DNA from 3 places in the Zobellella sp. An-6 genome. Region 1 is predicted to be linked to each of the others. Evidence: predicted binding sites of a transcription regulator. Region 1 holds the regulator's gene; each other region holds the start of a gene.
The links. Region 1 encodes sigma-54, which starts transcription at its own class of promoters, with help from an activator protein. Its sites were predicted from a motif close to TGGCACNGTTTTNGCTT; they were not measured.

Region 2: a site for sigma-54 is predicted at 6,446-6,462, ahead of ACT7DK_RS02865 (superinfection exclusion B family protein). Genes of this name have one in related genera too.
Region 3: a site for sigma-54 is predicted at 2,962-2,978, ahead of ACT7DK_RS03095 (P-II family nitrogen regulator). Genes of this name have one in related genera too.

What each region holds. Positions count from the first base shown of each region.
Region 1 covers NZ_CP199259.1:3,719,375-3,729,796, reverse strand. Annotated here, with positions in the region: gene mgtE (magnesium transporter) at 1-532, opposite strand, end outside; gene ACT7DK_RS17470 (HPr family phosphocarrier protein) at 566-841, opposite strand; gene rapZ (RNase adapter RapZ) at 828-1,694, opposite strand; gene ptsN (PTS IIA-like nitrogen regulatory protein PtsN) at 1,705-2,151, opposite strand; gene hpf (ribosome hibernation promoting factor) at 2,154-2,441, opposite strand; gene ACT7DK_RS17450 (RNA polymerase factor sigma-54) at 2,466-3,899, opposite strand; gene lptB (LPS export ABC transporter ATP-binding protein) at 3,952-4,677, opposite strand; gene lptA (lipopolysaccharide transport periplasmic protein LptA) at 4,680-5,213, opposite strand; gene lptC (LPS export ABC transporter periplasmic protein LptC) at 5,182-5,730, opposite strand; gene kdsC (3-deoxy-manno-octulosonate-8-phosphatase KdsC) at 5,727-6,281, opposite strand; gene ACT7DK_RS17425 (KpsF/GutQ family sugar-phosphate isomerase) at 6,278-7,252, opposite strand; gene mlaF (phospholipid ABC transporter ATP-binding protein MlaF) at 7,453-8,250, shown strand; gene mlaE (lipid asymmetry maintenance ABC transporter permease subunit MlaE) at 8,244-9,023, shown strand; gene mlaD (outer membrane lipid asymmetry maintenance protein MlaD) at 9,030-9,503, shown strand; gene mlaC (phospholipid-binding protein MlaC) at 9,528-10,169, shown strand; gene ACT7DK_RS17400 (STAS domain-containing protein) at 10,166-10,422, shown strand, end outside.
Region 2 covers NZ_CP199259.1:624,676-635,097, reverse strand. Annotated here, with positions in the region: gene xdhB (xanthine dehydrogenase molybdopterin binding subunit) at 1-1,830, opposite strand, end outside; gene xdhA (xanthine dehydrogenase small subunit) at 1,823-3,268, opposite strand; gene ACT7DK_RS02880 (MFS transporter) at 3,513-4,916, shown strand; gene ACT7DK_RS02875 (TetR/AcrR family transcriptional regulator) at 5,050-5,670, opposite strand; gene ACT7DK_RS02870 (GlcG/HbpS family heme-binding protein) at 5,840-6,271, opposite strand; gene ACT7DK_RS02865 (superinfection exclusion B family protein) at 6,509-7,081, shown strand; gene ACT7DK_RS02860 (methylglyoxal synthase) at 7,113-7,574, opposite strand; gene ACT7DK_RS02855 (bacterioferritin-associated ferredoxin) at 8,129-8,320, opposite strand; gene ACT7DK_RS02850 (SulP family inorganic anion transporter) at 8,403-10,109, opposite strand; gene ACT7DK_RS02845 (TIGR01244 family sulfur transferase) at 10,113-10,422, opposite strand, start outside.
Region 3 covers NZ_CP199259.1:683,038-693,459, forward strand. Annotated here, with positions in the region: gene acnB (bifunctional aconitate hydratase 2/2-methylisocitrate dehydratase) at 1-637, shown strand, start outside; gene ACT7DK_RS03080 (sterol desaturase family protein) at 861-1,901, shown strand; gene ACT7DK_RS03085 (YacL family protein) at 1,925-2,281, shown strand; gene arfB (alternative ribosome rescue aminoacyl-tRNA hydrolase ArfB) at 2,423-2,839, opposite strand; gene ACT7DK_RS03095 (P-II family nitrogen regulator) at 3,017-3,355, shown strand; gene ACT7DK_RS03100 (ammonium transporter) at 3,371-4,597, shown strand; gene ACT7DK_RS03105 (Fe(3+) ABC transporter substrate-binding protein) at 4,825-5,838, shown strand; gene ACT7DK_RS03110 (ABC transporter permease) at 5,874-7,496, shown strand; gene ACT7DK_RS03115 (ABC transporter ATP-binding protein) at 7,496-8,557, shown strand; gene ACT7DK_RS03120 (Dyp-type peroxidase) at 8,663-9,574, shown strand; gene argR (transcriptional regulator ArgR) at 9,727-10,227, opposite strand; gene ACT7DK_RS03130 (ATP-binding cassette domain-containing protein) at 10,361-10,422, shown strand, end outside.

The DNA.
Region 1 (10,422 bases):
CATAGAGGGTATCGGTGCCTTCGGGCAGCTCGCTGTGGCGGCGCAGGTAGCGCAGCACCACGTCTATGGTCACGTCAGGCCGCAGGGTGATGAACTCGGTGTTCATCAGGGAGCCGGCGGTGTCTTCCGGATAGGACAGGGCCTGTTCGGCCCGCTGCCTGTCCTGCTCGTCCATCCGGTCCAGTACCTGGTTGAACAGCTGTTCGGGCAGATCCCGCAGCACATAGGCCAGATCGTCCGACTCCATGTCCTCCAGGGCGATGGCCAGCTTGTCCGGATCCATCAGCCGGATGATGCCTTCACGTACCTCTTCCGACAGCTCCTCCAGGATCTCGCCGTAGTCGTCGGGATCGACCAGCTGCCACAACACCTTGCGGCTGGGCGAGGGGGAGGATTCGAGTAGCCAGGCCACATCACCCGGGCGCATCTGCTGCAACATGCGCCTCACATGCACGAACATGCCGCTGTTCAGGGCCTGAGTGATGCTATCCAGCTGATCTGGCGTCCTGGGTTGGTCTAGTGGCTCGGTCATCCGGGCTCCGGGTCGAGGGACGGAGAGAGTGTCTTATTCTGATTCGTTGAAACGGTCGGCCACCAGCCGGGCCACGGCCTCCATCGCCGCCTCCGCGTCCGGTCCTTCGGCCACCACCCGGATGGCGTGGCCCTGGGCGGTTTCCAGCATCAGGAGTCCCATCACGCTGCTGGCCGGGGCCTGCTTGTCCTGGTTACAGACGGTGACGATAGCATCGAATTGTTGCGTTAATTGGACCAGCTGGATGGCGGCCCGGGCATGCAGTCCCAGTTTGTTAACGATTTCCAGATCCCGTTCAATTCTCGGCATTGCGTTTTTCCAGTGTTCTGTGACGAAGTTGCACATTCTTCCCCATCTGCCTGAATACCCGGGCGAGTTGCTCGGCGATAAATACCGATCTGTGCTGGCCGCCGGTACAGCCGATGGCCACGGTGACATAGCTGCGATTGTTGCGCTCCAGATGCGGCATCCAGGTGGTCAGCAAGTTTTCTATCTGCCACAGGTATTTCATCACCTCGGGCTGCCCGGCCAGATAGTTGGCCACCGGCTCGTCGAGCCCGGTGAAGGGGCGCAGCTCCGCAATCCAGTGGGGATTGGGCAGGAAGCGGGCATCGAACACGAAGTCGGCGTCCTTGGACACCCCATACTTGTAGCCGAACGACTCGAACACCCAGTTCAGTTCCCGCTCCTTCTTGCCGAGGATGCGTTCGCGGATGATCTCGCTCAGATCATGGATGCTGAGGCTGGAGGTATCGATGCGCAGATCCGCCGCGGAAGACAGGGGGGCCAGCAGGTGAGTCTCTTCCCGGATCGCCTCGTCCAGGGTCAGGCTGTGGCGGGACAGGGGATGCAGCCGGCGGGTATCGCCAAAGCGACGGATCAGGGCGGCGTTGTCGGCATCGATAAAGATGCTGGACAGGCTGACTCCTTCCATGGCGCTGACTTCGGCCAGGCAGGCTTCCAGCTTGTCGGGGCTGTCGGGCAGGTTGCGCACGTCGATGCTGACCGCCACTTCGCCCGGCTTGTGCCGGCGCATCTGTACCAGCTCCGGCAATAGCTCGACGGGGAGGTTATCGACGCAGTAATAGCCCAAATCCTCGAGTACTCGCAGGGCCACGGTTTTACCCGAACCGGAACGACCACTGACGATCACCAGCTGCATGGCGCTATCCTCAGGCGGAGATCATGATCTGATAGAGTTCGTCATCGCTGCCGGCCTGGCGCAGCTGTTTGCACACCTGCTTGTTGCTGAGCTTTTCGGCAATCAATGACAGCGTCTTGAGGTGCTGTTTGCACTCCTGCTCGGGAACAAGCAGGGCAAAAACCAGGCCGACCGGCTGGTTGTCGATGGCATCGAACTCCACCGGCTCGGCAAAGGTGAGTAGTACGGCGGTCGCCTTGTTGTCATCGCTGATACGGCCATGGGGAATGGCGATACCATTGCCGATGCCGGTGCTGCCCATTTTTTCCCGGGCCAGCAGGCAATCGAACAGCTGCTGGCTGCTGATGTTCAGGTGTTGGGCGGCCAGCTCACTGATGATTTCCAGAGCTCGTTTCTTGCTTGTGCAGGGAACCGCACTGCGAGTGCAGTCCCTGCTCAGTATGTCGGCGACTTCCATGGTTATTTTTGCTTGAGTTTCTCTTTGTGTTTGATGATCTGGCGATCCAGCTTGTCGATCAAGCCGTCGATGGCCGCGTACATGTCTTCGTGCTGGGAGTTGGCGAAGACTTCGCCGCCACTGACGTTCAGCTTGGCTTCGGCGATCTGTTGCAGTTTTTCCACGTTGAGGATGACGTGCGCATTGGTAATGTGGTCGAAGTGACGCTCCAGCTTGGAAAATTTGCTGTTCACATAGTCACGCAGTGAGTCCGTGATTTCCACATGGTGTCCAGTCAGGTTTATTTGCATAACGTCTTCCTTCTTGGTCTGCCTTTAAACCAGGCGTTTACGCTGATTGGAAGGGGGGATGGCCAGTGACTCCCGGTACTTGGCGATGGTTCGCCTGGCCACCTGTATCCCCTGTTCGGCCAGCAACTGGGCGATCTTGCTGTCGCTCAGCGGCTTGGCCGGGTTTTCCGCCCCGACCAGTTTCTTGATCAGGGCGCGAATCGCCGTCGAGGAGCATTCGCCACCGTCGTCGGTTCCCACATGGCTGGAGAAGAAGTACTTCAACTCGAACACCCCCCGAGGGGTGTGCAGGAACTTCTGGGTGGTTACCCGCGAGATGGTGGACTCGTGCATTTCCACCGCCTCGGCCACATGGTTCAGCACCATGGGCTTCATCGCTTCCTCGCCATACTCAAAGAATGCCTGTTGTTGCTCGACAATACAATTGGCAACCTTGAGCAGGGTCTCATTTCGGCTTTCCAGGCTCTTGAGGAACCATTTGGCATCCTGCAGATGGTTGCGGATAAACTGGCCATCCTCGTTGTTGCGCGGTTGCCGGGCCATGGCGGCATAGGTCTGGTTCAGCTTCACTTTCGGCATGGCCTCCGGGTTCAGCTCCGCCACCCAGGCGCCGTTGCGTTTGGTCACTACCACGTCGGGGATCACGTATTCGGAGCTGCTCTGGATGACGGTATGACCGGGTCTGGGTTCGAGCTGCTGGATCAGCGCCAGCACTTCCTTGAGCTCTTCCTCCTTCAGCTTGGCCTTGCGCTGTAGGGTGCGGTAGTCACGGTTGCCGAGCAGATCCATGTGCTGGTTGATCACCTCCCGGGCTTGCTGCAGCCAGGGAGTATCGGGGGGGAACTGCTCAAGCTGGATGCGCAGGCATTCCTGTACACTGCGGGCCGCCACCCCTATGGGGTCGAAGTGCTGGATGCGCTTGAGCACCGCCTCCACCTCGTCCGCCTCGATGTCCAGTTCGTCGCCGGTCACCGCTTCGAGGATGTCGGGCACGTCTATGGTGAGGTAGCCGGCCTCGTCGATGGCATCGATGATGGCCAGGGCGATGGCCTGATCGGTGTCGCTGAAGGGGGTGAGACGCATCTGCCACAGCAGGTAATCCTGCAGGGTTTCGGTGGTCTCACCCTGGTAGACGGTGTCCTCGGCGCCTTCGGGCAGGCCGCCGCCGGCGCCGGAAGAAGCGGTATAGAGCTCTTCCCAGTTGGTGTCCATGGGCAGCTCGTCGGACAGCTGGCTCTGCTCCATGGCGGTATCGGCGGCCATCTGCTCTTCGTGGCGGGGCTCGGCCACGTCGATGGTTTCCGGCTCTTCCTGCTCCAGTAACGGGTTGCTCTCCAGGGCTTGCTGGATCTCCTGCTGCAGCTCCAGGCTGGAGAGTTGCAGCAGACGGATCGCCTGTTGCAACTGGGGTGTCATGGTCAGCTGCTGGCCCAAACGTAACTGAAGAGTTGGCTTCATCTTTTAAAAAAGTCCTTCTATATCGACCGCACTGTCATGATACGGAGCCTGCTCAGAGGCTGAATTGTTCACCAAGATAGACTTTCTTGACCTGCTCGTCGGCGAGGATCTCGGCCGGGGTGCCGGCGGCGATGCGATGACCATGGCTGACGATATAAGCCCGTTCACACACATCCAGGGTTTCCCGCACATTGTGATCGGTAATCAACACGCCGAGGCCGCGATCGCGCAGGTGCAGAATAATCTTCTTGATGTCGATGACCGAAATCGGGTCCACCCCGGCGAAGGGCTCATCCAGCAGGATGAAGCGAGGATCGGCCGCCAGGGCCCGCGCGATTTCCACTCGACGCCGTTCACCACCGGACAGGCTCATCCCCAGGCTGTCGCGGATATGAGTAATATTAAACTCTTCCAGTAATAGCTCCATTTTCTCGTCGCGGCCAATGGCGTCCAGATCCTTGCGGGTTTCCAGCACCGCCATCAGGTTGTCGGCCACGCTCAGACGGCGGAAGATGGAGGCTTCCTGGGGCAGATAGCCGATACCGGCCCGCGCCCGCAGGTGCATGGGATTGAGGCTGATGTCCTGGTCATCGATGGTGATACTGCCCGCATCTCGCTGCACCAGGCCCACTATCATGTAGAAGGAGGTGGTCTTGCCGGCGCCATTGGGGCCGAGCAGGCCGACGATCTGGCCGGTGTTGACGGTCAGGCTGACGTCGGCCACTACCTGGCGTCCCTTGTAGCTTTTCTGCAGGCCGCGTGCTTTGAGTGTCGCCATGCTCAATCCTGGTCCTGTTCCTGGTTGTCGAGGTTCTGCAGTTGCTCGGGCAGGAAGATGGTGGTGACCCGGTCCTGGCCGCCCTGGCTTTCCGCCTCCATCTGCTCCCTATCGATGTGGTAGCGGATGCGATAGCCGGTGACGATGTTGTCGTTCTGCTGCAGTTTGGCATCCTGCAGCAGGGTAATGGTGCGGGCGCGCATGTCGTAGTGGATCTCCCGCGCTTCGGCCTGAACCGGCCGGCCGTTGTCCAGGATCTGGTTATAGGTGGCCGGGGAACCGTGGGCGGTCATGGACTGCAGACCCTGCTCGGTGCGGATCACCACCAGCCGGTCGGCACGTACGTCTATGGTGCCCTGCTTGACCACCACCTGATCGCTGAAGGTCACCTTGTTGTCGGCCAGTTCCACCAGCTGGCGTCCGGCGTCGATGGTGACCGGCTGGCGGAAGTCCGATTCCCTGGCCTCGGCCAGGCCCAGGCCCAGGGCCAGCAGGCCGCCCACGCTAAGGATTGAAGTAAGTTGCCCGGGTTTCATGCAGTAGTTCCACCGTCTGTTGATCAAGGGTGCCCAGCAGGCCCTGGCCCTGGGCCTGGTAGTGCGGGCTGCTCAACTGCACGTCCCGGTTGGAGCGCAGCTGGTTGTTGATAAAATCCAGTTCCAGGTATTCGGTGGTCAGGGTTTCCACCAGGGCGTCCGGAAGCAGGCCCCGGCCGACCACATTGCCGACCATCACCGCGTTGTCGCCGGTATTGATGATGCCTTCGTCTCCCCGCAATCGCCACTGGGGCTGGCCATCGGGCGAATAGAGCAAGATAACAGGTTTTTCCATCAGGGTCATGGACAGCGGATCGTAGTATTCCGCATACTCCGCCTCCAGTCCCCGATAGGGCAGGCCGAGCTGGTTGTACTGGATGCTGGCCAAGCCGCGGGCAATGAAGTCCGGCTGGTAGTCCTGCTCACTGAGCGGGTCCGGGCCGGCGGGCCTGAACCATTGCCAGGCGACGAGCGCAGCGAGGAAGAGGCCGCCGAACAGCCAGGTCTGGCGACTCATAGGCTCATGCCCTTGGCATTGGCCAGCTCGCCCCTCGACGCCAGGATCAGGTCGCAGACTTCACGCACGGCGCCATGACCACCGCGAATACGGGTGACATAGTCGGCTTGTTGCAGCACCAGGGGATGGGCGTCCAGCACCGCGACCCCCAGGCCACAGTCGCGCATGACGGCCAAGTCGACCACATCATCACCGACATAGGCCACCTGCACGGGCTTGAGCTTGAGCGTGTCCAGCAAAGCCTTGTAGCTGTGGCTCTTGTCTCCCTGCCCCTGATAGACGTGACGGACCCCCAGGGAGGCCATGCGCTCGCTGACGATACGCGAGTCCCGCCCGGTGATCACTGCCACCTGGATACCGGCGTTGAGCAGCGCCTTGATGCCGAAGCCGTCCTTGGTGCAGAAGCTCTTGTATTCCTCGCCCTGGTTGCCCAGGTAGATCATGCCGTCCGACAGCACCCCGTCCACGTCGCAGATCAGCAGGCGGATATCGGCCAACCGCTGCCACAGGGTAGTGGAAACGGGGCCATAAAGAGTCTGTTGTTCCATCAGATCACTCCCGCCCGTAACAGGTCATGCATGTTGAAGGCACCCACCGGCCGGTTTTCTTCGTCCACCACCAGCAGGCCGCTGATTTTCTTCTCCTCCATCAGTTTGACCGCCTCGGCCGCCAGCAGTTGGGGCTTGACGGTGGTACAGTGGCGGGTCATGACCTGCTCTATGGTGGTGTGGTGGACATCAATCTTGTGATCCAGGGTGCGGCGCAGGTCACCGTCGGTATAGATGCCGATCAGCCGCTCCCGCTCGTCGACCACGGCGGTAAAGCCGAGTCCGGTACGGCCGATTTCCAGCAAGGCCTCGATGATCAGGGTGTGAGGGCCGACCCTGGGCACCCGGTCGCCCTTGTGCATCAGATCGCCGATCCGTAATAGCAAGCGCTTGCCCAGTGCTCCCCCGGGATGGCTCAGGGCGAAGTCGTCGGCGGTGAAGCCCCGGGCTTCCAGCAACGCCACGGCCAGGGCGTCTCCCATCACCAGGGTGGCGGTAGTGCTGGCGGTGGGCGCCAGGCCGAGGGGGCAGGCTTCCTGCTCGACTCGGGTGCACAGGTGCACATCGGCTTCCCTGGCCATGGTGGAGCCGGGGTTGCCGGTCAGGCAGATCAGCTTGAGCCCACGGCGCTTGAGCACCGGCAGCAGGGCGAGGATCTCTTCACTCTCGCCGGAGTTGGACAGGGCCAGCACCACGTCGGCCTGGCCTATCATGCCCAGGTCGCCGTGGCTGGCCTCGCCGGGGTGGACAAAAAACGCCGGGGTACCGGTACTGGCCAGGGTGGCGGCAATCTTGTTGGCGATGTGTCCCGACTTGCCCATGCCGGTGACGATGATCTTACCCCGGCATAAAAACATCAGCCGGCAGGCTTCGTCGAAGTCTTGGTCAAGATATTGATAAAGGCCGTCGATGGCCGCCTTTTCAATATCCAGCACACGCTGGGCGGTTTTACGGTAATCAAATTCGGCTGACATAGCTCTCTCCACACCTTAGGCGGCGCCATTATAGAAAAGCTTGTGCCGATAAGCGACTGGCGCGGCGAGGTATCTGGCACCCTGGGATACGGTCCCCAGCCGGGACAGGGGGTGGCGCAGCGGCCCAGGAAAAAGCACCGGCTCGGTTGCCCATCCGCCGGGGAACCCATACAATTCTTTCTTTTTTGCGGGGGATCAGTTTGAACCAGAGCCTTGTCGAGATACGGGATCTTTGTTTCAGCCACGGGGAACGTACCCTGTACGACAGGATCAGCCTGCAGATCCCCAAGGGCAGGATCACCGCCATCATGGGGCCGAGTGGCATAGGGAAGACCACCTTGCTGCGCCTGATCGGCGGTCAGCTCAAGCCCGACAGCGGCGACGTCTTGTTCGACGGGGCCTCGGTCCCTGCCCTGAGCCGCGCCCGACTGTATCGGGTGCGTCGGCGTATGGGCATGCTGTTTCAGAGCGGCGCCCTGTTCACCGGCCTGTCGGTATTCGACAACGTGGCCTTTCCGCTGCGCGAGCACAGCGGCCTGCCCGAAGCCATCATCCGCACCCTGGTGCTGATGAAGCTGGAGGCGGTGGGGCTGCGGGGCGCGGCGGCACTGTATCCGGCCGAACTGTCCGGCGGCATGGCCCGGCGGGCCGCCCTGGCCAGGGCCATCGCCCTGGATCCGGACTTGATCATGTATGACGAGCCCTTCGCCGGCCAGGATCCGATCAGCATGGGCGTACTGGTAAAGCTGATTTCTGAGCTGAACCGGGCCCAGGGGCTGACCTCCATCATCGTGACTCACGATGTGGACGAGGTGATGAGCATCGCCGATTACGCCTACATCATCGCCAATAGACAGGTGGTCGCGGCGGGGACGCCGGCCGAGTTGCAGCAACACCAGGATCCCCGGGTGATCCAGTTCCTGCAAGGCCAGGCCGACGGGCCCGTTCCTTTTCACTATCCGGCCCCGGCATTCAGGGAGTCGTTGAAACTATGTTGATCGAACTGATAGGGCGGCTGGGGCGCCAAGGCGTCAGCGGAGTGACCGCGGTCGGCCGCGCCGGTGTCATGCTGCTGCACGCCCTGGTGGGACGCCCCCAGCCGAAGAAGCATTTTCCGTTGCTGGTGCAGCAGTTGCAGGTGGTGGGCGTGCAGTCGGTGGCCATCATACTGGTGTCCGGCCTTTTCATCGGCATGGTGCTGGCCCTGCAGGGCTACAACGTGCTGGTGGACTTCGGCGCCGAAGGCAGCCTGGGGCCCCTGGTCTCCCTGTCGTTGCTGCGGGAGCTGGGCCCCGTGGTGACCGCCCTGCTGTTTGCCGGCCGGGCCGGTTCGGCCCTGACCGCGGAGCTGGGGTTGATGAAGGCCACCGAGCAGCTCTCCAGCCTGGAGATGATGGGCATAGATCCCCTGCGACGGGTGGTGGCGCCGCGTTTCTGGGCCGGCTTCATCAGCATGCCGCTGCTGGCTTTCATATTCAGCATCGTCGGCATCTGGGGGGCCAAGCTGGTGGGGGTCGACTGGCTGGGGGTGGACGAAGGCGGGTTCTGGTCGGCCATGCAGGCCGCGGTAGACTGGCAGGAAGACATCATGCAAGGTTTCGTCAAGAGTCTGGTGTTCGCCCTGGTGGTGACCTGGATCGCCCTGTTCAACGGTTTCGATGCCCGGCCGACGGCCGCGGGCATCAGTCAGGCGACCACCAAGACAGTGGTGCATTCATCTTTGGCGGTGCTGGGGCTCGATTTCGTGCTGACCGCCGTCATGTTCGGGTAGACAATAATGAAATACAGCAAACTGGAATTCAGCGTCGGCTGCTTCATGCTGGCCGGGATAGGTGCCCTGCTGCTGCTGGCGTTCAAGGTGGCGGGGGTGAGCCTCAACAATCAGGGGGAAACCTATACCCTCTATGCCAAGTTCGATAATATCGGCGGCCTCAAGGTCCGCTCCCCGGTCAAGGTCGGCGGTGTGGTGGTGGGCCGGGTCAGCCAGATCGGCCTGGATCCCCGGGATCAGGTGCCGGTGGTGACCCTAGTGCTCAACAAGGAGGCCGGTGACTTTGCCGAGAGCAGTACCGCCTCCATCCTTACCTCCGGCCTGCTCGGGGAGCAGTACCTGGGCCTTAATCCCGGTTTCGCCGACGAAGAGATGGGGATAGGCCTGCTCGCGGACGGTGATACCATCGCCCACACCCAGTCGGCCCTGGTGCTGGAAGAGCTGATCGGCAAGTTTATCTATTCCATCGGCAACAACTGATCCATTGGGAAACCCTGAGGAGTGATGATGAAAAAACTACTGATTTCCTGGCTGCTGGCCCTGGGAAGCCTGTGGGCGCCCCTGACCGCCTCGGCCACTTTTTCCGATCCCTACACCCTGATGAGCGACGTGGCCCAGAAAACCTTCGATCGTCTCAACCGGGAGCAGGCCCAGATCAAGGCCGATCCCGAGCACCTGCGCATCATAGTACGGGAGGAGATGCTGCCGGCGGTGGACGTACGCTTTTCCGCCTTCCGGGTGATCGGCAACCAGCTCAACAGCACCACCCCGGAGCAGCGCGAGCGTTTCGTGGGCGCCTTCAGCGACTATCTGGTGGTGACCTATGCGGATGCCCTGGCGGCCTATAACAATCAGACCCTGGATATCGGCAGCGGCAGCGTGGCCGAGGGCGAGCGCCTGGTGACGGTGCCGGTGACCGTGAAGGAGCCGAATAAGCCGGACATCATGGTGGAATTCAAACTGCGCCAGAATACCCGTACCGGGGAATGGCGGGTGTTTGACATGGTGGCCGAGGGCATCAGCCTGCTGTCCGCCAAGCAGACCGAGCTGAGCGGCCTTATCCGCCAGAACGGCATCGATGCGGTGACCCGCCAGCTGCAGGATCACACCAAGCGGCCGGTGACCCCGTTGGAACGGTCTGAATGAGACTCGAACGCGCTCTAACCAGGGACGAACTGCCGGCTTACTGGGCCGAGCGGCAGTCTCTCTTTACCCTTGACCGGGTGGCGCTGGACGGCGTGGAGCAATTGGATTCGGTGGGTTTGGCGTTCCTGGTGCAGTGGAGCCAGGCGCTGGCCACGGAGGGCAAGACCCTGACCCTGTTGTCGCCGCCGGCCAGTTTCTACCCCCTTGCCGATTTATATGGGGTCGGTTCCCTGTTTGAACTGACCGACAACCC
Region 2 (10,422 bases), 3.1 Mb from region 1:
CGGCGTCTTGTAGAAGCCGGTGCTGGAGAGCGACACCTGGTTGAAATAGGCCAGTTGCACGAACTCCGGAAACGACAGCAACTGCTGGCGGATCTGCACGAAGTTGTTCTTGAACACCACGTCCTCGGGGCTGACCTTGAAGTGGCCCGCCGCCCAGTCGATCAGGCGCTGCTTGATGGTCTGGGCCGCGTTCTGGGCTGCCTTACCGTTCAGGTCGGTGCCGCTCGAGGCCGCCGTCGGCGAGGTGTTGGGCACCTTGTCGGTGTTGGTGGCGGTGATCTGGATGCGATCCACGTCCACCTGGAACTCTTCCGCCACTATCTGGGCCACCTTGGTGTTGAGGCCCTGGCCCATTTCGGTGCCGCCGTGGTTGAGGTGGATGCTGCCGTCGGTATAGATGTGGATCAACGCCCCCGCCTGGTTGAGGAAGGTGGCGGTGAAGGAAATACCGAACTTCACCGGAGTGATGGCGATGCCCTTCTTGAGGATCGGGCTGCGGGCGTTGAACGCCTTGATTTCCTCGCGCCGCTTGCCGTACTCGGCCGACTGCTCCAGATCCGCCACCATCTCGTTGATGATGTTGTGCTCCACGGTCTGGTGGTAGTGGGTGACGTTGCGATCATCCTTGCCGTAGAAGTTGACCTTGCGGATCTCCAGGGGATCCTTGCCCAGCACGGAGGCGATCTCGTCCATCACGTGCTCTATGGTCATCATGCCCTGGGGGCCGCCAAACCCGCGGTAGGCGGTGTTGGAGGCGGTATTGGTCTTGCAGCGGTGGCCGATGACGGTGGCGTCGCCCAGGTAGTAGGCGTTGTCCGAGTGGAACATGGCCCTGTCCACGATGGACGAGGACAGGTCCGGCGAGTAGCCGCAGTTGCCGGCCACCACGATTTCCGCCGCCTCGATACGGCCGTTGTCGTCAAAGCCTACCTTGTACTGGTTGAAGAAGGGGTGGCGTTTGCCGGTCATCATCATGTCTTCGACCCGCGGCAGACGCATCTTGGCCGGGCGGCCGGTGAGCCGGGCCACCACGGCGGCCATGCAGGCCGGGCCCGCGGCCTGGGTTTCCTTGCCGCCGAAGCCGCCGCCCATACGGCGCATGTCGATGACGACCTTGTTCATGGACACGCCCAGGACGCTGGCCACCAGCTTCTGCACCTCGGTCGGGTTCTGGCTGGAGGTGAACACCAGCATGCCGCCGTCTTCGGTAGGCACCACCGAGCTGATTTGGGTTTCCAGGTAGAAGTGTTCCTGGCCGCCGATGTGCAGGCTGCCCTCGATCACGTGCTTGGCCTTTTTCAGGGCGGCGGCAGAGTCGCCCCGCTGCTGCTTGTGGCTCTCGGTCACGAACAGCTCTTTTTCCAGCGCCTCTTCCACCGACAGTACCGCCGGCAACTCTTCATATTCCACTATGGCGGCCATGGCCGCCTTGCGGGCGGTCTCGAGATCGTTGGCAGCCACCGCCAGCACCGGCTGGCCGTAGTATTCCACCTTGCCATCGGCCAGCAGGGGATCCCCCGCCAGCACCGGGCCGATGTCCAGCTCGCCGGGCACGTCCTCGGCGGTGATGGCGATGGCCACGCCGGGAAACTGGTAGCAGGGGCTTACATCCAGTTTGGTGATGCGGGCGTGGGCCTTGTCGGACAGCCGGGCATACACGTGCAACTGGTTGGGGAACTCCAGCCGGTCGTCGATGTACTGGGCCTCGCCGGCCACCTGCTTGGCGGCGCTGTCGTGGGGCACGCTCTTGCCCACGCCGGTCTGCAGGTCCTGTTTGATCCTTTCCATCATTTCGTCGATGGTGAGCGTGTTCAGCGGTTTGTTAGACATAAGACGTCACCCTGGTTTCCAGTTTCAGATCCTGTTGCTCGATAAAGAACTTGTAGAGCAGGTTTGCCGCCGTCTTGGCGCGGTATTCCTTGCTGGCGCGGAAGTCGGACAGGGGCTGGAAGTCGCCGTCCAGGGCCTTCATCGCCGCCTTGACGGTGGCGTGGTTCCAGTCCTGGCCCACCAGCGCCTGCTCACAGGCCGCAGCCCGCTTGGGCGTGGCCGCCATGCCGCCGAAGCCGATACGGGCCTCGGTCACCTTGCCGTTTTCTATGGTCAGGTTGAAGGCGCCGCACACCGCGGAAATATCGTCGTCTATCCGTTTGGACAGCTTGTACACCTTGAAGTGCTGGTTGGCCGCGGGCTTGGGCACTATCACCTTCTCGATGAACTCGCCTTCTTCCTGGGCGGTCACCTTGTAGCTCAGGAAGTACTCCTCGATGGGCAGCTCGCGTACCCGCTCACCCTTGCGCAACACCAGGCGGGCATTGAGCGCGATCAGCACCGGCGGTGCGTCGCCGATGGGCGAGGCGTTGCCGATGTTGCCGCCCAGGGTGCCCTGGTTGCGGATCTGCAGGGAGGCGAAACGGTGCAGCAGTTCGCCGAAGTCCGGGTAGCTGCGGCTGAGCGCGTCGTAACTGTCGCTCAAGGTGCGGGCGGCGCCGATCACCAGAGCCTGATCGGTTTCTTCCAGCTGCTTCATGTCGGCCACGTTGCCCACATAGATCATCTTGGGCAGTTCCCGGTGGAACTGGGTCACTTCCAGCGCCAGATCGGTGCCGCCGGCCAGCAGCCGGGCATCCGGATGCTGTTCCAGCAGGGTCGCCAGTTCGGCGCTGGAGGTGGGCGAGAAGCATACCTTGTCGTCCCCTTCCAGGGTCACCAGGGTATCGGTCTCGATCTGGGCCAGCCTGGCCACCACCTCGGCCTCGTAGCGGGAAAAGTCATCGGCCAGCTGCGGCTGATCGGCGATGGCCTTGGCCGCATCGACGATGGGGCGATAGCCGGTGCAGCGACACAGGTTGCCGGCCAGGGCCTCGAGAATGTCGTGCTTATCGGCCGCGGGCTTGTTCTTGCTCAGGGCGAACATCGACATGATGAAACCCGGGGTGCAGAAACCGCACTGGGAGCCGTGGAAGTCCACCATGGCCTGCTGCACCGGGTGCAGGCGGCCATCCTTCGATTTGAGATCCTCCACGGTGATCAACTGCTTGCCGTGCAGCGCCGACACGAAGGTCAGGCAGGAGTTGACCGAACGATAGCTGATCCGATCTCCTTCGCGCTCACCCAGCACCACGGTACAGGCGCCGCAGTCACCGGACGCGCATCCTTCCTTGGTGCCGGTCTTAGCCGCGCGGGTACGCAGATAATTCAACACCGTCATATTTGGCGAAAGGTCCTTCTCCTCCCGCAACTCCTGGTTAAGTAAGAACTTAATCAAGGCTTGCCTCCTTCAGCGAGTACACTGCACACATTGCCGACCAACAGAATGGTAGTATCTTTACCTGTAATTAAAATAAAAAACTGACCCATGAGTCAACAAATATTTCACAGCCGGGTAACCATTTTGTTGCCACCGGGTGTTAAGTGGTTGCCGGGACAAGCAATTAACTAAATAGTTGTGTACGTTAGTGACAGCAGTTTTTCTGGCCTTTTGTGTTAAGTGTAGCGGGAGCGGAAAGAACATGATTCAAGCAACGGCGCCAACCGAACGACGGCGGATACAGCGGGTGTTCATGGGGGTGGCCCTGGCCATCATGCTGGGGGCACTGGAGATCACCCTGCTGATGCCGGCGCTCTCCACCCTGGGCCGGGCCTTCTCGGCCCCGGAGCTGGCTCCCTTGCTGGTAAGCAGTTACCTCTTCGCCATGACCCTCAGCATGCCCATCTACGGCCGGTTAAGCGATCGCTTCGGCCGCCGTCCCTGCCTGGCCATGGCCATTTCGCTCTTTACCCTGGGCTCGCTCGCCAGCAGCCTGGTCGACGCCCTGCCGCTCCTGCTCGCCACCCGGCTGCTGACCGGGGCCGGCGGCGGCGGCCTGATCGCCCTGTCTTTCGCGGTGATCGCCGATGTGATACCGCCACGCCAGGTGGGCCGTTACCAGGGTTATATCTCCGCCCTCTTCGCCATTTCCAGCGTGGCCGGCCCTCTGCTCGGTGCCTTTATCATCGGCCTGTTCGACTGGCGCTGGCTGTTTATCTTCAAGGTGCCGCTGGGGCTGCTGGCGCTGGGGCTCAACCACTGGGCGCTGAAGGATCTGGGTCACAAGGGCGCCAAAGGACGGCCGGACGGCGTCGGCATCCTGCTGCTGCTGCTGACGGGGAGTGGTTGGGGGCTGGCGACCAATGTCACCCTGGTCGCCCCGGTGCTGGCCCCCTACCAAGCGTCCTTACTGGGGCTTTCTGCCCTGCTCAGCCTGCTGCTGATCTGGCACCAATGGCGGCATCCGGGGCCGGTGCTGCCGCTGCGTTTCCTGAAGGAGCGGCTGTTCGGCACCGCCGTGCTGTTGTTGGCCCTGTCGGAGGCCATCCGGCTGGCGCTGCTGGTCTATGTGCCCCTCGGGCTGGAGCAGCGACTGGCGATGGCGCCCTCCCAGACCAGCCTGGTGTTGCTGTGGTTTATCCTGAGCGTGACCCTGGGCACCTTTGTCAGCGGCAAGCGCATCGCCCGCCAGGGGTTCTGCCGGCCTTTTCCCTGGCTGGGTGGCATCGCCCTGGGCCTGGGTTGTGGTGGCTTGTGCTGGGTGTTCCAGCGGCAGGAGCCGGGGTTATGGCTTTATCCGACGCTGATCGCGGCCGGGGTGGGCATCGGCTTTCTGATCGTCGCCTGCTCCATCGCGGTGCAGAACGCCCTGCCCGCCCGTCAGCTGGGATCGGGACTGGCGCTGATGAACTTTATCCGCTCACTGGGCGGAACCCTGGGGGTGGCCCTGTTAGGCTGGCAGTACCAGGGCAACGGCGGCGGCGACTGGATCATGCCGGTATTCCTGGCCCTGTCCGGTTATGCCCTGCTCTGCCTGGTGCTGGGGTGGTGGATGCCCGACGCCAGCCTGGCGGACACCGCCAAGAACGATCCCGCCCGTCCCTAAATAACCGTTCCGAATGGTAGATCACCGCCGGCAGCGACAGGGTTTCGCTAAGCAGACCCTCCGCGCCAGGGATGGGTTCACGGCGTGTCTGTGTGCGGGACCCGGTTGATGTAGCACTATTAGGATCAGTTATTTAGTCCGCCGCCAGGGATTTCACCCGGCAACCGTCGATCACCAGCCGGGTGATCACCTCCGCCGCCTGGTCGAAATCGCCGTCATCCAGTTCTTCTTTGCCCAGCGCCATGGTGATCTGCCAGTTGAAGTCGGCATAGGTCTGGGTGGAGGCCCAGATGGCGAACAGCAAGTGATGGGCATTGACGGGCGCCATCAATCCCAGTCCCACCCAGTCGTTCAGCTTGGCACTGAGCGTGCGGGTCTGCTCGCTCAGGCGGGCGATGATGTCCTCCGGCAGATGGGGGGCACCGTGCATGATTTCGTTGGCAAAGACCTTGGAAGCATAGGGATAATCGCGGGAAATCAACAACTTGGCCTTGATGTAGGCGGTCAGGGCCTTCACCGGATCCCGGTATTCGATAAAGGGGACGGACGCCGCCAGCAAGGGCTCGGTCACGCTTTCCAGCACCGCCCGGTAGAGTTTTTCCTTGCTGCCGAAATAGTAGTAGATGTTGGGCTTGGGTAATTGGGCCAGTTCGGCGATATCGGCGGTTTTGGTGGCGGCATAGCCGTTCTCGGCAAAAATCCGGCTGGCGGCACGGATGATCTTTTCTTCGTTCTTGACTCTGATCCGGGACATACGGGGTTTCAGGCTCCAGGCCATTAGATTGAAAATTTATTTTTGCTAACCATACCGGAATCCCGTAAAAATTAATAAAAAAAAGCGCCCACCGAAGCGGGCGCGTAAAAATGAGTAACCAAGGTTACCCCTCGACCAAAACAACGCGTTACTGCACAAAGCTGCCGAACTAGCCGCAATCCGCGACCAGTTCGGCCAATTTTATTCCTGCAACCGCACAGGCCTCATCCACGTCCGACTGATCACCGCTGATGCCGACGGCACCCAGCAGACGGTTGGCCTCGTCACGGATCAGCACTCCGCCGGGCACCGGTACTATGTTGCCCTGGGCCAGCACGTTGACCGCCGACATGAAGGCCGGCCGGGCCGCGGCCATCTCTGCCAGACCACGGGAGCTGCGCCCCAGGGCGATGGCACCCCAGGCCTTGCCGATGGCGATGTCCGGCCGCAGCAGGCTGGAGCCGTCCTGGCGTTGCAAGGACACCAGCCTGCCGGCATTATCCAGCACGGCGACGGTCAGCGGCGCCGCACCCACCTCTAGCCCGTACTGTAAGGCACCGCGCGTAATCGTCAGTGCCTGCTCAAGTGTAACTGTACTCATTACCTGGACTCCCTGTCAGCTGTAACACTGGCTCTAAATTGAGTACTAATAAAACACATAAAAGACACAATGTTAAGATCATTTGTATACATTTAATGTAAAAATAAATTTTCCGTTACCTCTTCGGCCTCTTGATAATGGCCGAATGGGTCTTAATACCCATTCACCCATAGATGGCACATCAATTGCTTAAATGAGAGACAGATCGGCCCGTGGCCCGGTATTGTGGAGACAAGCATGTTGGATTTAAGAGAGGTTTCGCCGCTTAACTGGTTTATGTGCTGGTTACTGCTGAGCTGTACCCTGGTGACCCTGTTACCGGATAGCCTCTTTGCCGGTAGCTTCGGCCTCTGGCTGGCCGATTACCGCTTGCTGTTCGTGCTGGGCATGGTGGTGTCCGCTTCCTATTTCCTCGCCCATGCTGCCATACTGCTGTTTCAACACGTGTTTTATCGCAAGCAACGACTGGTAAGGCAAAAACTGCTGAAGGAAGTGCTGGATTATCTGGATGCGGGTGAAAAGGCGGTACTGCGGGAATTCGTGATCCAACGCAAGAGCGTCATAAAACTGCCGGTCACCGAGCCAGCCGTCAAAAATTTGTTGGAGCAGGGCATACTGACCTATGCCTATGGCGAGCCCGTTGAGCCAGGTCTCAACGCCATCAAGCCACTGATGATTACTCTGGAAGCTCGTCCCCTGCTCACCTTCAAGGCACTGGGCCTCAATCCCGCCAACATGACCGAGGAGCAGAAAAACCTGATCCTCAACACCAGGCCAAAATACGCCTACAAGCAGCTGGGCCGGAACTGAATACCCCGGCCTGGGCCGGGGCGCCACCGGCTCAGCCGGAGGTTCTTTCCTTCAGGTAACCTTCGTAATCCGGGATACGGATGCTGAAATCCCGACTCATCTGAGAGCTGTCCATCAACATGTCGGCGGTGGCGATATTGGTCGCCACCGGGATATTCCACACCGTGGCCAGGCGCAGCAGGGCCTTGACGTCGGGGTCGTGAGGCACGGCGTTGAGTGGGTCCCAGAAAAAGATCAGCACGTCTATTTTGCCCTCGGCGATCATGGCGCCCAGTTGCTGATCACCCCCCATGGGGCCGGACAGCAGGCAGCGCACCGGCAACCCGACCTTGCGGCTGAGCATGGTACCCGTGGTACCGGTGGCGTAGAGGTGGTGCAGCTTCAGCTGTTCGGCCCGGCTGGCCACCCACTCCAGGAGTTGCTCTTTCATATGGTCGTGAGCCACCAGCGCGACATTCTTGTGGGGCGGCAGGGTTCTTTGAGTATTTTTCATCGCTATCGACATCCTTGCTAAAGTCTGGGTCCATAGTATCCAAAGCCGGGGCGGATGAGCAGCCCCCAAACGGAAAAAGCCCCGGCCGGGCTGTGGGTTCCTGTGCGCGATCCGAGCTCAGCCGTCGTCGACAACCCGGGCCTGCCGGTAGCGCTGAATACCAGCCCGGTCGATAAGTCCGAGCAGGGTTACGAACCCGCCCATCCACTCCTCGTTTCCAGGCGGTTAACTAACTGATCCCAATGGTGCTTCAGCGAGCGTCCCCCACCGACGCCACATCGGCGATGGCCTTCTTGAGGCCGGGGATACCCTCCATTTCCAAGGATGGGGTTGCCTTGATCATCTCTTCGGTATCTTCTCCGATGCACAGCCGGCCAAGCCCTGCAGGTTGGGGATGCCTTGAAGGAACAGGATGAATTCGAGCAGGTCATCGGCTCGTTACCCAGCACCTCATTGAGGTGGGAAATGATCTTGGGCTCCCTGTCATCGAGCAGGGCGCCTGGCAGTGAAAAGTCTTCTAAAAACGGAGCAGGGGAGAATGGAGCAGCGGGGTTTCAGGCAACTTCGTAGTAAAGCTGGGTCTTGGCGTTTTCTTCCGCCAGTATGGCCATGGCCACCGGGATGCACTTGCCACACTGGGAACCTGTGCCCAGCTCACGCTTCAGTTGCTTGAACTCGGTGCTGCCTTCGGCAATAGCCTGTTTAAGCTGACGTTCGGTAATGCCTTTACACAGACACACGTACATAAGAGAAATCCTCCGCCTCGATGGAATAAATCTAAATGATAGTGGTTATCAATGCAAGCCATTATTTGCCGAAAAAAACCGCTCAGATCACATACTCGGGCTGGGCCGTCAGCTCCTCCCAAGCCTGGTACATGGTCAGAAACACCCGGCCATTCAGCCGCTCGAGCAGGGCGCTTTGCCGCAGCCGGTCCATCACCGGCCCCTTGACCTCGGCCAGGTGAAAACCGATGCCGGCCAGACGCAGTCGCTCGTTGATCATCTGCAGACTATCCAGGGCGGAAGCATCGATGCGGTTGATGGCACTGCACTGCAACACCAGGTGCCGCACCTCGGGACGCAGGCTCACCAGGGTGGCGACGATGTTTTCCAACTGGCCGGCATTGGCGAAGTAGAGGCTCTCGTCCACCCGCAGGCAGAGCAGGCTTCGGTCCAACTCCACCCGGTGACGCAGCCGGTTGCGGAAATGCTCGGTACCGGCGATGAGGCCGACCTCGGCCCAGTGCGGTTTATAGCTGTGGTAAAGGTGCAGCAGCAGGGAAGCAGCAATGCCGGCCAGCAGTCCCAACTCGACGTTCACCACCAGAGTCACCAGGAAGGTCAGGCCGAGGGCGGCAAAGTCGGTGCGGGAGTAGCGCCAGATGTGGCGAAACTGGCGCCAGTCCAACAGCCCCAGCACGGCCACCACTATGGTCGCGGCCAGCACCGCCTTGGGCAGGACACTGAGCCAGGGAGCGAGCCAGAGGCCGGCCAGCGCTATCCCAACGGCGGTGTAGATGCCGGCCGCCGGGGTCTGGGCCCCGGCATCGAAATTGACCACGGAGCGGGCGAAGCCGCCGGTCACCGGCATGCCGCCGGACAGGCCGGCGGCGATATTGGAAACCCCCAGGCCGATCAGCTCCTGGTTGGCGGAAATCCGCTGGCGGCGTTTGGCCGCCAAGGTCTGCCCCACCGAGACCGACTCCACAAAACCCACCAAGGCCAACAGCAGCGACGGCACGATCAGGGCCTGCCAGGGCAGTCCGGACCACTGCGGCCAGCTCCAGGCAGGCAGCCCTGATGGCACCTCGCCCACCAGGGCGACGCCCAGCACGCCCAAATCGAGCCCCCACGACAACAGCATGCCGGCTATCACCAGCAAGGCCGGCGTCAAGCGCACCAGGGCAGTGGCCAGCCCCTCGCCCAACCCCAGACGCAACAGCACGCCCTGCAGTCGGTAGCGGGACCAGAGCAGCAGCGTCAGGCTGGCCGCCGACATCACCACCGTGGCCAGGGTAATGGCATCCCACTGCCGCACCAGGGAGCCCAGGGCCAGCAACTGATGCCCCTCCAGCCCCACCCCCAGCAGCGGGCCCAACTGGCTGAGGGTGATCAGCAGGGCCGAGGCGCTGATAAAGCCCGACATCACCGGATGGCTGATAAAATGGGCGACAAAGCCCAGCCGCAACAGCCCGAACAACAGCAGCCAACCGCCACTCATCAGGGCCAGAACCAGGGCGCCATTCAGGTAATGCACCCCGTCGAGTTGCAGTTGCCCCAGGGTGGAGGCCGTCATCAGCGACAGCACCGCCACCGGCCCGACCGAGAGGGTGCGGCTCGAGCCGAAGACCCCATAGGCCAGCAACGGCAATATGCTGGCGTAGAGCCCCGCTTCCGGCGGCAATCCGGCCAGCATGGCATAGGCCAGCGACTGGGGGATCAGCATCAGGGTGACGATCAGCGCCGCCCCCAGATCCTGGACCAGGGTCGGCCTGTCGTAGTGACGACACCAGTCGAACAGCGGCAACGGCACGGCTCAGCCCTTGAAGCGGGCGTCGAGCAACGGGGCCATCGGTGACAGGTCATAACCGGCCCGGGCGGCGGTGGTAAGCAGCTCCGCCGCCGTCTGCCGGGAGGACTGAGCCAGGGCCCAGAGGGTGATGGAGCGGGTACCGCTGCGGCAAAAGGCCAGCACCGGCTGCTCGGTAGCGGCCAAGGCCTGCTCGAAGGCCTGGATGGCCTCAGGAGTGAAGTTGCCGGAGGCGATAGGGATCCAGAGCCACTCAAAGCCCTGCTCCCGAGCCTGGGCAGCCAGCACCTCGGCCGCCGGCTGCCCCTCCACCTCA
Region 3 (10,422 bases), 3.0 Mb from region 1:
CCCGGAGCTGATGGCTGCGGACGCCGACGCCGAATACGCCCACGTGCTGGAAATCGACATGAGCGAGATCAAGGAGCCCATCCTGTGCGCGCCCAACGATCCGGATGACGCCCGCCTGCTGTCCGAGGTGCAGGGCGAGCAGATTGAAGAGGTGTTCATCGGCTCCTGCATGACCAACATCGGCCACTTCCGTGCCGCCGGCAAGCTGCTGGACAAGTACAAGGGCCAGCTGCCGACCCGGCTGTGGGTGGCGCCGCCGACCAAGATGGACAAGGACCAGCTGACCGCCGAGGGCTACTACGGCATCTTCGGCCGGGTCGGTGCCCGCATCGAGATCCCGGGCTGCTCCCTGTGCATGGGCAACCAGGCGCGGGTGGCGGACAACAGCACGGTGGTGTCCACCTCCACCCGCAACTTCCCCAACCGCCTGGGCAAGGGCGCCAACGTCTACCTGGCGTCGGCCGAGCTGGCGGCGGTGGCGGCGATCCACGGCAAGCTGCCGACGGTGGCGGAGTACCTGGAGTACGCCAAGGAGCTGAACGCCACGGCGGCGGACACCTACCGTTACCTGAACTTCGACGAGCTGGACAGCTACCTGGAGAAGGCCGATACCGTGATCTTCCAACAGGCCATCTGAGCGCCAGTTAGAATACCTTGAAGAAAAAGCCAGCCTCCGGGCTGGCTTTTTGCGTTTTAATGATGTCCGTTCGTGCCGGACCGCCGGTCCCCTTGCTGCATCCTGGGGGCATGACAACGGGGTACATCGTGGTGAAAGCAGAATGGAATTGAGAGTAAGTTTTTTTTAGAATACGTCGGATGCGACGCCACGAGGGTGTTCGCTTGATGGACGATATCGTTGTATGGAACAGTTTTCGGCCCTGGCCGACGCCCTCTATGGCCTGCTCTGGCTACCACTCTGGCACAAGTTCACCGGCCTGTTCGATCTGAATGGGCGCATGGGGCTTTTCTTCTTTGCTATCTCCACGCTGGTGGCCTACGGGCTGTACCGCCGGCAGCGGTGCCTGGGTTATACCCAGGCGAACGGCTTCTGGCACTATCTGGGGGGCAGCGAGGTGTGGTGGCACCCCTCTGCCCGCCTCGACTATCAGTATTATTTTGTTCGCGCCCTGCTGCACCTGGCCCTGGTGTTGCCGGTGCTGGCCTGGCTGGATCCCTACCTGTTGCGTTCCGCCGACGTCCGGGGGCTGCTGGACGAGTTGTGGGGAGCCAGGCCCTGGGCGGGGGACAGCACCGGCCTGATGCTGGGCTATGGACTGGGCGCCTTTCTGGTAGCCGACTGCGTGCATTACTGGGTGCACAGGGCCTTTCACTGCCGCTGGCTGTGGGAGTTTCACAAGGTGCACCATTCCGCCACCGTCATGGTGCCCTTTACCGCCAGTCGAGTGCACATCGTGGAGAAGCTGGCCGAGAAACTGTGCAAGGGGACCGCCCTGGCGCTGTTTGCGGGACTGTTCTTCTACCTGAGCGGAGGCAAGGTCGGCAAATACACCCTGTTTGGTGCCAGCTACCTGGTGCTGATCTTCAATTCGCTGGCGGCCAATCTCCGACACACGCATGTCTGGCTGTCCTTTGGTCCGCGGATCGAACATCTGATCAACAGCCCGGCCCAGCATCAGATCCACCACAGCCGTGATCCACGCCATTTCAACCATAACTTCGGCACCAATCTGTCGGTCTGGGACTGGCTGTTCGGCACCCTGTACGTGACGACGGCCCGGCCCGAGCCGTTGCAGTTCGGTGTCGGCCCCAGGGACAACGAGCGCTATCAGCGGATGAGCACTCTGATCCTGCGTCCCTTCTGGGTGACCGGCCTCAAGCTGTGGCGCGCCCTGCAAGGACCGATCCCGGCTGTTCGGTCCGCGCGCCGGCGGGTAGAATAGCGTTCTTTTTACTGGGGGCAGCGATGGATTTTGAGTTTTTCCGGGATCTGACCGGGGTGTGCCGGGCGCGTTTTTCCATGGGCCATGAGGCCTTCGGACAGTGGCTGACCGATGAGGTGACGCCGGCGGAGGCGAGCGCTCTGCTGGCGCAGATCCGGCGGCTCGAGGCGCGCCAGGACGAGGAGTTCAGGAGAGTTTACGCCGAGTTCACGTTGTTGCTGAGCCGGGACGATGCCGAGCTCGCGGCCCATAGCCTGGCGTTCGAGGGCGACCAACTGGAAGAAGGCATGGCCTATTACGACGACGAGCTGTTTGCCGGCTGCGGCCTGGACGATCTGGCCCGGGTGCTGGAGCAATGGCGGGCGTTTATTCAAGCTTGACGCGGTAGGCTGGACGGATAAAGCTGCCCGATGTTGGCTGTGGATTTGGTCTCGATCGGATCTTTTTCTGCCTGCCCAGGCCACAGGCACAACATATAAACCTCAGCCGGCTCGGGCAGCTTCCCGCATCAGGCTTCCCGCTTACAGCTTGATCTTCCCCCGGCCGCTCTTGATTTTACCCCTGTGGGTCTTGCTGTCCATCCGGCGGGCCCTGGCGGCCTTGCCCGGTTTGGTGGCCCGGCGCACCTTGATGGGGCGGCCGGCCTGCTGCAGCAGGGCCACCAGGGCGGCCTTGGCGGTTTCCTTGTTCATCAACTGGCTGCGATCGGATTCGCAGCGGATCAGTATCCAGCCGGACGGCAGTATTCGGCTGTCCTTCATCTCGCCCAGGGCCGTCTTGTAACTGTCGGGCAAACTTGGACTATTGGCGTAGTCGAAGCGCAGCTGCACCGCCGAGTCGGTCTTGTTGACGTGCTGGCCGCCGGGGCCGCCGGCCCTCATGGTCAGGAATTCCAGTTCCCGCTCGGGGATATGCACCCGGGCCGATATTTCCAACATGCCTTTCTCCGACGCACCATTTTGGTGCCTTCCTGTTCAAGTCTGCACCAAGATAACATTCCGTCCTTGGTTGGGGCCAGCCTGCATATTCTAACTATATGAAAAATAAATAATAAAAAAGTTGGCACAGAGATTGTTTATAGCCAAGGGTCACAGGCTTAAAACACGGAGCTAGCCATGAAGATGATCTGCGCCATTATCAAACCGTTCAAACTCGACGACGTGCGTTCGGCCCTGGCCGAGGTGGGCATCGACGGCATGACGGTGTCGGAAGTGAAGGGATTTGGCCGCCAGAAAGGGCACACCGAACTCTATCGGGGCGCCGAGTATACCGTGGATTTCCTGCCCAAGATCAAGCTGGAAATCGCGACCCAGTCCGATCAGGTGGAGCGGGTAATCGAGGCCATCTCGGAAACCGCCTACACCGGCAAGATCGGCGACGGCAAGATTTTTGTATTTGACCTGCTGCAAACCGTGCGGATCCGCACCGGTGAGCGCGACGTAGAAGCGATTTAAGCGAGGGAACGCATGATGGATGCATTGACCGAAATGAAGTTTGCCCTGGACACCTTTTATTTCCTGATGTCCGGTGTGCTGGTGATGTGGATGGCGGCGGGCTTTGCCATGCTGGAAGCGGGCCTGGTCCGCGCCAAGAACACCACCGAAATCCTGACCAAGAACATTCTGCTGTTCGCCATCGCCTGTACCATGTACCTGTTGGTCGGCTACCACATCATGTACGTGGACAACGCCGAAGGCGGCTGGCTGCCGAGCCTGGGCGGTCTGATCGGCGCTCAGGCTGATGATGCCGACCACGCCCTGGAATCCGACTTCTTCTTCCAGGTGGTGTTTGTGGCCACCGCCATGTCCATCGTCTCCGGTGCCGTGGCCGAGCGCATGAAGCTGTGGGCCTTCCTCGCCTTCTGTGTGGTGCTGACCGGTTTTATCTACCCGCTGGAAGGTTACTGGACCTGGGGCGGCGGCTTCCTGTCCGCGTGGGGCTTCACCGATTTCGCCGGTTCCGGCATAGTGCACATGGCCGGTGCCGCCGCCGCCCTGGCAGGGGTGCTGCTGCTGGGTGCCCGTAAAGGCAAGTACGGCAAGAACGGTGAAATCCACCCGATCCCCGGCTCCAACATGCCGCTGGCGACCCTGGGCACCTTTATCCTGTGGATGGGTTGGTTCGGTTTCAACGGCGGTTCCCAGCTGCTGGTGTCCGATATGGAAAACTCCACCGCCGTGGCCAAGATTTTCGTCAACACCAACGCCGCCGCCGCCGCCGGTGCCATCGGCGCCCTCTTCGTCACCAAGATGACCTGGGGCAAGGCGGATCTGACCATGATCCTCAACGGCGCCCTGGCCGGTCTGGTGGCCATTACCGCCGATCCGCTGTCGCCTGGCCACCTGTGGGCCGCCTGTATCGGTTTGCTGGCCGGCGTGCTGGTGGTCTATGCCATCGTGAGCCTGGACAAGCTGCGTATCGATGATCCCGTCGGTGCCATCTCCGTGCACGGTGTGTGTGGCATCTTCGGCCTGCTGTTGGTGCCGGTGGCCAATGAGGGCGCCACCCTGTGGGCCCAGCTGGCCGGCATAGTGGTCATCGGTGCCTGGGTCTTCTGCGCCAGCCTGCTGGTATGGTATGTGCTGAAGCAGGTGATGGGTATCCGCGTGACCGAAGAGGAAGAAATGTCCGGCATGGACATGATCGACTGCGGTATCGATGCCTACCCCGAGTTCGTTACCGTGAAGCAGAACTGAATTCCATGACTTGACGAGGCTGCCGAGCCTGGTTTTGGGAGACCCGTTGGGTCTCCCTTTTTTTGTTATGCCGCCTTGATCTGGCGCAAGGAAAAACCGGGAGGATGGCGAACCTTATTGCAGATAACAATTTTTATTATTTAGATGCGGCTTAGCTGTTGATTCCCATGCGAACCCGGTTATACTCCTAAACGTTAATTATTCTCACTCAACCAAAGGGAATCTGGATGATGTCTAACAAGTTGTTCCTGTCTGCCGCCGCCCTGCTTGTGTCCAGCGTTGCCGCTCAGGCCTTCGCCGAAGAAGTCAACGTTTACTCCAATCGTCAGGACTTCCTGATCAAGCCCATCGTCGACGAGTTCACCAAGGAAACCGGCATCCAGGTCAACCTGGTCAACATCCCCGACGGCATGGGCGAGCGTCTGGAGCGGGAGGGTCGCCTGTCACCGGCGGATCTGGTGCTGACCGTGGACATCAGCCGCCTGATGGACGTGGTGGACAAGGATCTGACCCAGCCGGTGCAGAGCGAAGTGCTGGAGCAGAATATCCCGGCCCAGTACCGGGATCCGGATGGCAAGTGGTTCGCCCTGACCAGCCGTGCCCGTGTGATCTACAGCTCCGCCGAGCGCGTGGGCAAGACCGACATCACCTATGAAGAGCTGGCCGATCCCAAGTACAAGGGCAAGGTTTGTACCCGCAGCGGCAAGCACGCCTACAACGTGGCCCTGACCGCTTCCATGATTGCCGAGCACGGCACCGAATACACCAAGCAATGGCTGGAAGGCCTCAAGGCCAATCTGGCACAGAAACCCCAGGGCGGCGACCGGGATCAGGTCAAGGCCATCCGTGACGGTGTGTGCGACTACGCCCTGGGCAACAGCTACTACTACGGCGCCATGCTTAACGACGACAGCCAGCGTGACTGGGCCGAAGCGGCCGTGGTCAATTTCCCCAACCAGGGAGACAGGGGCACTCACGTGAACATTTCCGCCGTGGCCCTGACCAAGCACGCCAAGAACAAGGAAGCCGCGGTCAAGCTGATGGAATACCTGGCCGGTGATCAGGCCCAGCATCTGTACGCCTCCGCCAATCACGAGTATCCGGTCAAGCCGGGCGTGGAGCCGTCCGAACTGGTTAAGAGCTGGGGGGATTTCAAGGCGGATGAGCTGCCGCTGACCGAAGTCGCAAAACATGCAAAAGAAGCCATCCAACTGATGGACGAAGTCCAATACGATCTGTAAAAAGACGGGGGCCCGTTCCCCCGTTTGAGTGGTAGATGAAAAGACTTGGTTGGACGGTCGGCAGCTGGGGCATCGCCCTGTTGCTGACCTTGCCTATTTTGGCGTTAATCGTGGAAGCACTGTTGCCCGCGGAGGATATTTTCCGGCACCTGTGGCGCACCGTGCTGCCCGTCTATATCAACAATACCTTCTGGCTGGTGCTGCTGGTGTTGGGCTTCAGCCTGCTCTGCGGGGTGCCTGCCGCCTGGCTGATGGCCATGTGTGAGCTCCCCGGCAAGCGCTGGCTGCAGTGGGCGCTTATCCTGCCCCTGGCCATGCCATCCTATATCGTGGCCTTCGTCTATACCGATTTGCTCGATTTTTCCGGCCCGGTGCAACAGAGCCTGCGTGCCTGGTTCGGCTGGCAGTCCGCCGCCGACTATTATTTTCCGCCCATTCGCACCCTGGGCGGCGCCGCTCTGGTATTGGGCCTGGTGCTCTACCCTTATGTCTACCTGCTGGCCCGTACCGCTTTTCTGGAGCAATCCACCAGCCTGATCCAGTCCAGCCGGTTGCTGGGCTGCACCCCCTGGCAAAGTTTCAAACGGATCAGTCTGCCCCTGGCACGCCCCTCCATCGCCGTGGGGTTGTCGCTGGTGGCGATGGAAACCCTGGCCGATTTCGGTACCGTACACTTCTTTGCGATCAATACCCTGACCACGGCGGTATACGATACCTGGCTGGGCTACGGCAGTCTCAATGCCGCCGCCAAGATAGCCGCTATGATGTTGCTGGTGGTGATGTTGCTGTTGAGCCTGGAACGCATCAGTCGGAAGCGCCAGCAGGTGTTCCAGAAAAACATGGGCCATGAGCAGGAAACCGGCTATCGGCTGACCGGGGTGGCCCGCCTGGCGGCTCTGCTGTTCTGTTGGGGGCTGGTGCTGCTCGGTTTTCTGTTGCCCTTCCTGATCCTTTGCTACCATGCGGTGCAATATTTTGAGCAGGCCTGGAACGCCCGTTTCTTCGAGTACAGCCTCAACAGCCTGCTGCTGTCGACCCTGGTGGCGGCTATTGCGCTGATGATGGCGCTGCTGCTGGGCATGACCCACCGTCTGAAAGGCAAGGCCTATACGGTGCTGCCCATGCGACTGGCATCCATGGGCTATGCCTTGCCTGGTACGGTGCTGGCGATAGGGGTACTGGTGCCGCTGACCACCCTCGACTTTGCCATCAACGACCTCGCTCTGTGGTTGGGGCTGACCGAACCCGGCCTGATGCTGACCGGCACCATGACTGCCATCGCCTTCGGCTACCTGGTACGCTTCGGCGCCATGGCGGTGGGGGCGGTGGAAAGCAGCATCAACAAGGTGTCGCCGTCCCTCGATATGGTGACCCAGACCATGGGCTACGGCCCCGGCACCATGATCCTGAAGGTGCACATGCCGCTTATTCGCAAGGGGATGCTGGCGGGCGCCCTGCTGGTGTTTATCGAGTGCATGAAGGAACTGCCGGCGGCACTCCTGCTCAGGCCCTTCAATTTCCAGACCCTGGCGACCTACGTATATCAGTTCGTGTCCGATGAGCAGCTTGAACGGGGCGCCTTGCCGGCCATCGTGATAGTGCTGGTTGGCCTGATCCCGCTGATTTTCTTGAACCGATCATTGGAGCAGCATCACTGATGGCGGCATTGGAAGTAAACGGCATTCGCTGTAGCTACAACGGTAAGCCCGTACTGGATAACCTCTGCCTGTCGGTGGCCGAGAATGAAATCATGTGCCTGCTGGGAGCCAGCGGTTGTGGCAAGACCACCCTGTTGAAGGCGGTGGCCGGGCTGCTGCCGGTGACCCGGGGGGAGATTTATATCCATGGCCGGCAGATGAACGGTGCGGGCGTGGCAGTGGTACCGGAGCGGCGCAACATCGGCATGATTTTCCAGGACTATGCCCTGTTCCCGCACCTGAACGTGGCCCAGAACGTGGCCTTCGGCCTGCAGAGCAAGGAGAAGAACAAGGCGCGTATCCAGAGCCGGGTAGAAGAGGCCCTGGAGCTGGTCAACCTGGCGGAGCTGGGTAGCCGTTATCCACACCAGCTCTCCGGCGGTCAGCAACAACGGGTGGCCATCGCCCGTGCGCTTATCTGCCAGCCCGGCCTGATGCTGCTGGACGAGCCCTTTTCCAATATCGACACCCAGGTGCGGATGCGGCTGATTGGCGAGATCCGCTCCCTGCTCAAGGGGCAGGGGATCAGCGCCATCTTCGTCACCCACAGCAAGGAAGAGGCCTTTGCCTTTTCCGACAAGCTGGCCCTGTTCCGGGCCGGCCATATCGAGCAGGTGGGGCGGCCCCAGACCTTGTACCAGCACCCCCAGAATCGTTTCGTGGCCGATTTTCTGGGGCAGGCCAACTATGTGCCCGCCACCGTACTCGACAGCCGCACCCTGATGACCGCCATAGGCGTCATCGCCAGCCAGGCGGTGCTCAACGCCGAGCCCGGCACCCGCGGGCAGCTGCTGCTGCGGCCCCGCCAGATCCAGCTATCCCCCACCGAGCAGGGTAACGGCCGGGTGCTGGAGCAACAGTTTCTCGGTGCCCATACCCGCTGCCTGGTGGAATGTGCAGGATTGCAGCTGGATGTGAGCATCAACGAACCCCTGCCGGCGGTGAGCCAGGTCAACGTGAGCGTGGAGTCCCATGCCTTGACCTTTTTCCCCGATACCCGGGGCCAGCGCGCCGTAGCCTGACGAGGCTCGGGACAGGGGGACCGAGTCTCGGCCCGCTAAGCGCTTGCCTGTCGCCATATGGCTCGCGTTATACTGGGTCATCATGAATGACCGAGAGAGCAGGCGATGACAGCACAAGCCGGCATTTGCGCCGAACCCAACCTCCATGCTTATTACCTGATGTTCGACATCCTGCCCGGTTGTCAGGCGGCGGTGCGTGCCGCCCTGGCCGAGGTGCCGACCCTGTGGCGTGAACTGGCCCAGGCATATCCGGACGCCGCCTTTTCCGGCCTGGTGGCGGTGGGCGAGCGGGCCTGGGACGGGCTCTATCCCCGGGCCCGGCCGAGCGAGCTGGCGCCCTTCCCGGCCCAGCAGGAAGGCAAGCGGATCGCACCCGAAACCCCCTTCGATCTCTTCTTTCAATTGCGCGCCGATCGGCTGGACGTAGCCCATATCGCCGTGCAGCGGCTGATGGCCCTGCTGGCCGACAAGGCGGTGCTCAAGTACGAGCGCCAGGGGTTCCGCTATCTGGATAGCCGTGACTTTACCGGCTTCGTGGACGGTACCGAGAATCCCCAAGGGGAGCACAGGGCCGAGGTGGCGTTGGTGGCGGAAGGCCCCTTTGCTGGGGGCAGCTATGTTCATGTGCAGCACTACAGGCATAACCTGGCCAAGTGGCAGCGGCTGTCGGTGACGTCCCAGGAAGACGTATATGGCCGCACCAAGGTCGAAAACATCGAGTACGACTCGGACAAGAAGCCGCCCACCGCCCACACCAGGCGCACCAACCTGAAGGACGAGGCGGGCAACAGCATGGAGATACTGCGCCAGAGCATGCCCTGGGGCACGGCCGCGGAGCAGGGATTAGTGTTCATCTCCTGCTGCAATACCCCGCGACACTTCACCCTCATGCTGGACAGCATGTTCCGGGCCGACCCGGCCGGCCACTTCGATCACCTGACGCTGTTCACCCAGACCGAGACCGGCTCGGCGTTTTTCGCCCCGTCGGAAGAGTGGCTGGAAAGGCAAGGGGAATAACCGGCGCCGGAGGCGGTAAGCTATAAGCTTTAAGCCGATCGAGCCGTTGGTTGATGCAGTGAAGGAATCAACCAAATAAAAAGGCTGCTGACCCTTGGCAAGGAGTCCGCAGCCTTTACCATTTACGTCCAGCGTCCAGTTCGCCGCAGGCGTCAGACGTACTGTTCGAACAGGTCCAGCACACTCTGAAACAGGGTTTCTATGGGGGTGTCCTTGGTGGGGGTGATGAAGATGGTATCGTCGCCGGCGATAGTGCCGAGAATGCCTTCTGCCTTGCCCAGGGAGTCGAGCATGCGGGCGATCAGCTGGGCGGCCCCGGGGCTGGTATGAATGACGATCAGCGCGCTGTTGTGGTCCACGTCCAGCACCAGGTTCTTCAGCTGGCTGCTGCTGGTGGGGACCCCCAGCTCGACCGGCAGACAGTACACCATTTCCATCTTGGCGTTGCGGGTGCGCACGGCCCCGAACTTGCTCAGCATGCGGGAGACCTTGGACTGGTTGATATTGTCGAACCCCAGGTCCTGCAGTGCGCTCACGATTTCCGCTTGGGAGCCGAAGCGTTCTTCCTTGAGCAGGGCCTTGAAGGCCTTGATCAGTTGTTCTTGCTTTTCGTTCATTTTTTGCAATCGACTGAGCGTGGTTGAGTAGGACATATTGTCTATCCGTGGCCGGTTTTTATCAAGGAATAGTCATTTATTTTGCATAAAGATGCAAAATCAGCTTGCATTAACAGTACCGTAAAATAAAATCAGCCGAACACTCTGACAGAGGATGTGAACATAGCGCATGGGCATTGAATTCAGCGGCATTTGCAAGTCCTGGGCTGGTCAGGAAATTTTAAGCCAGGT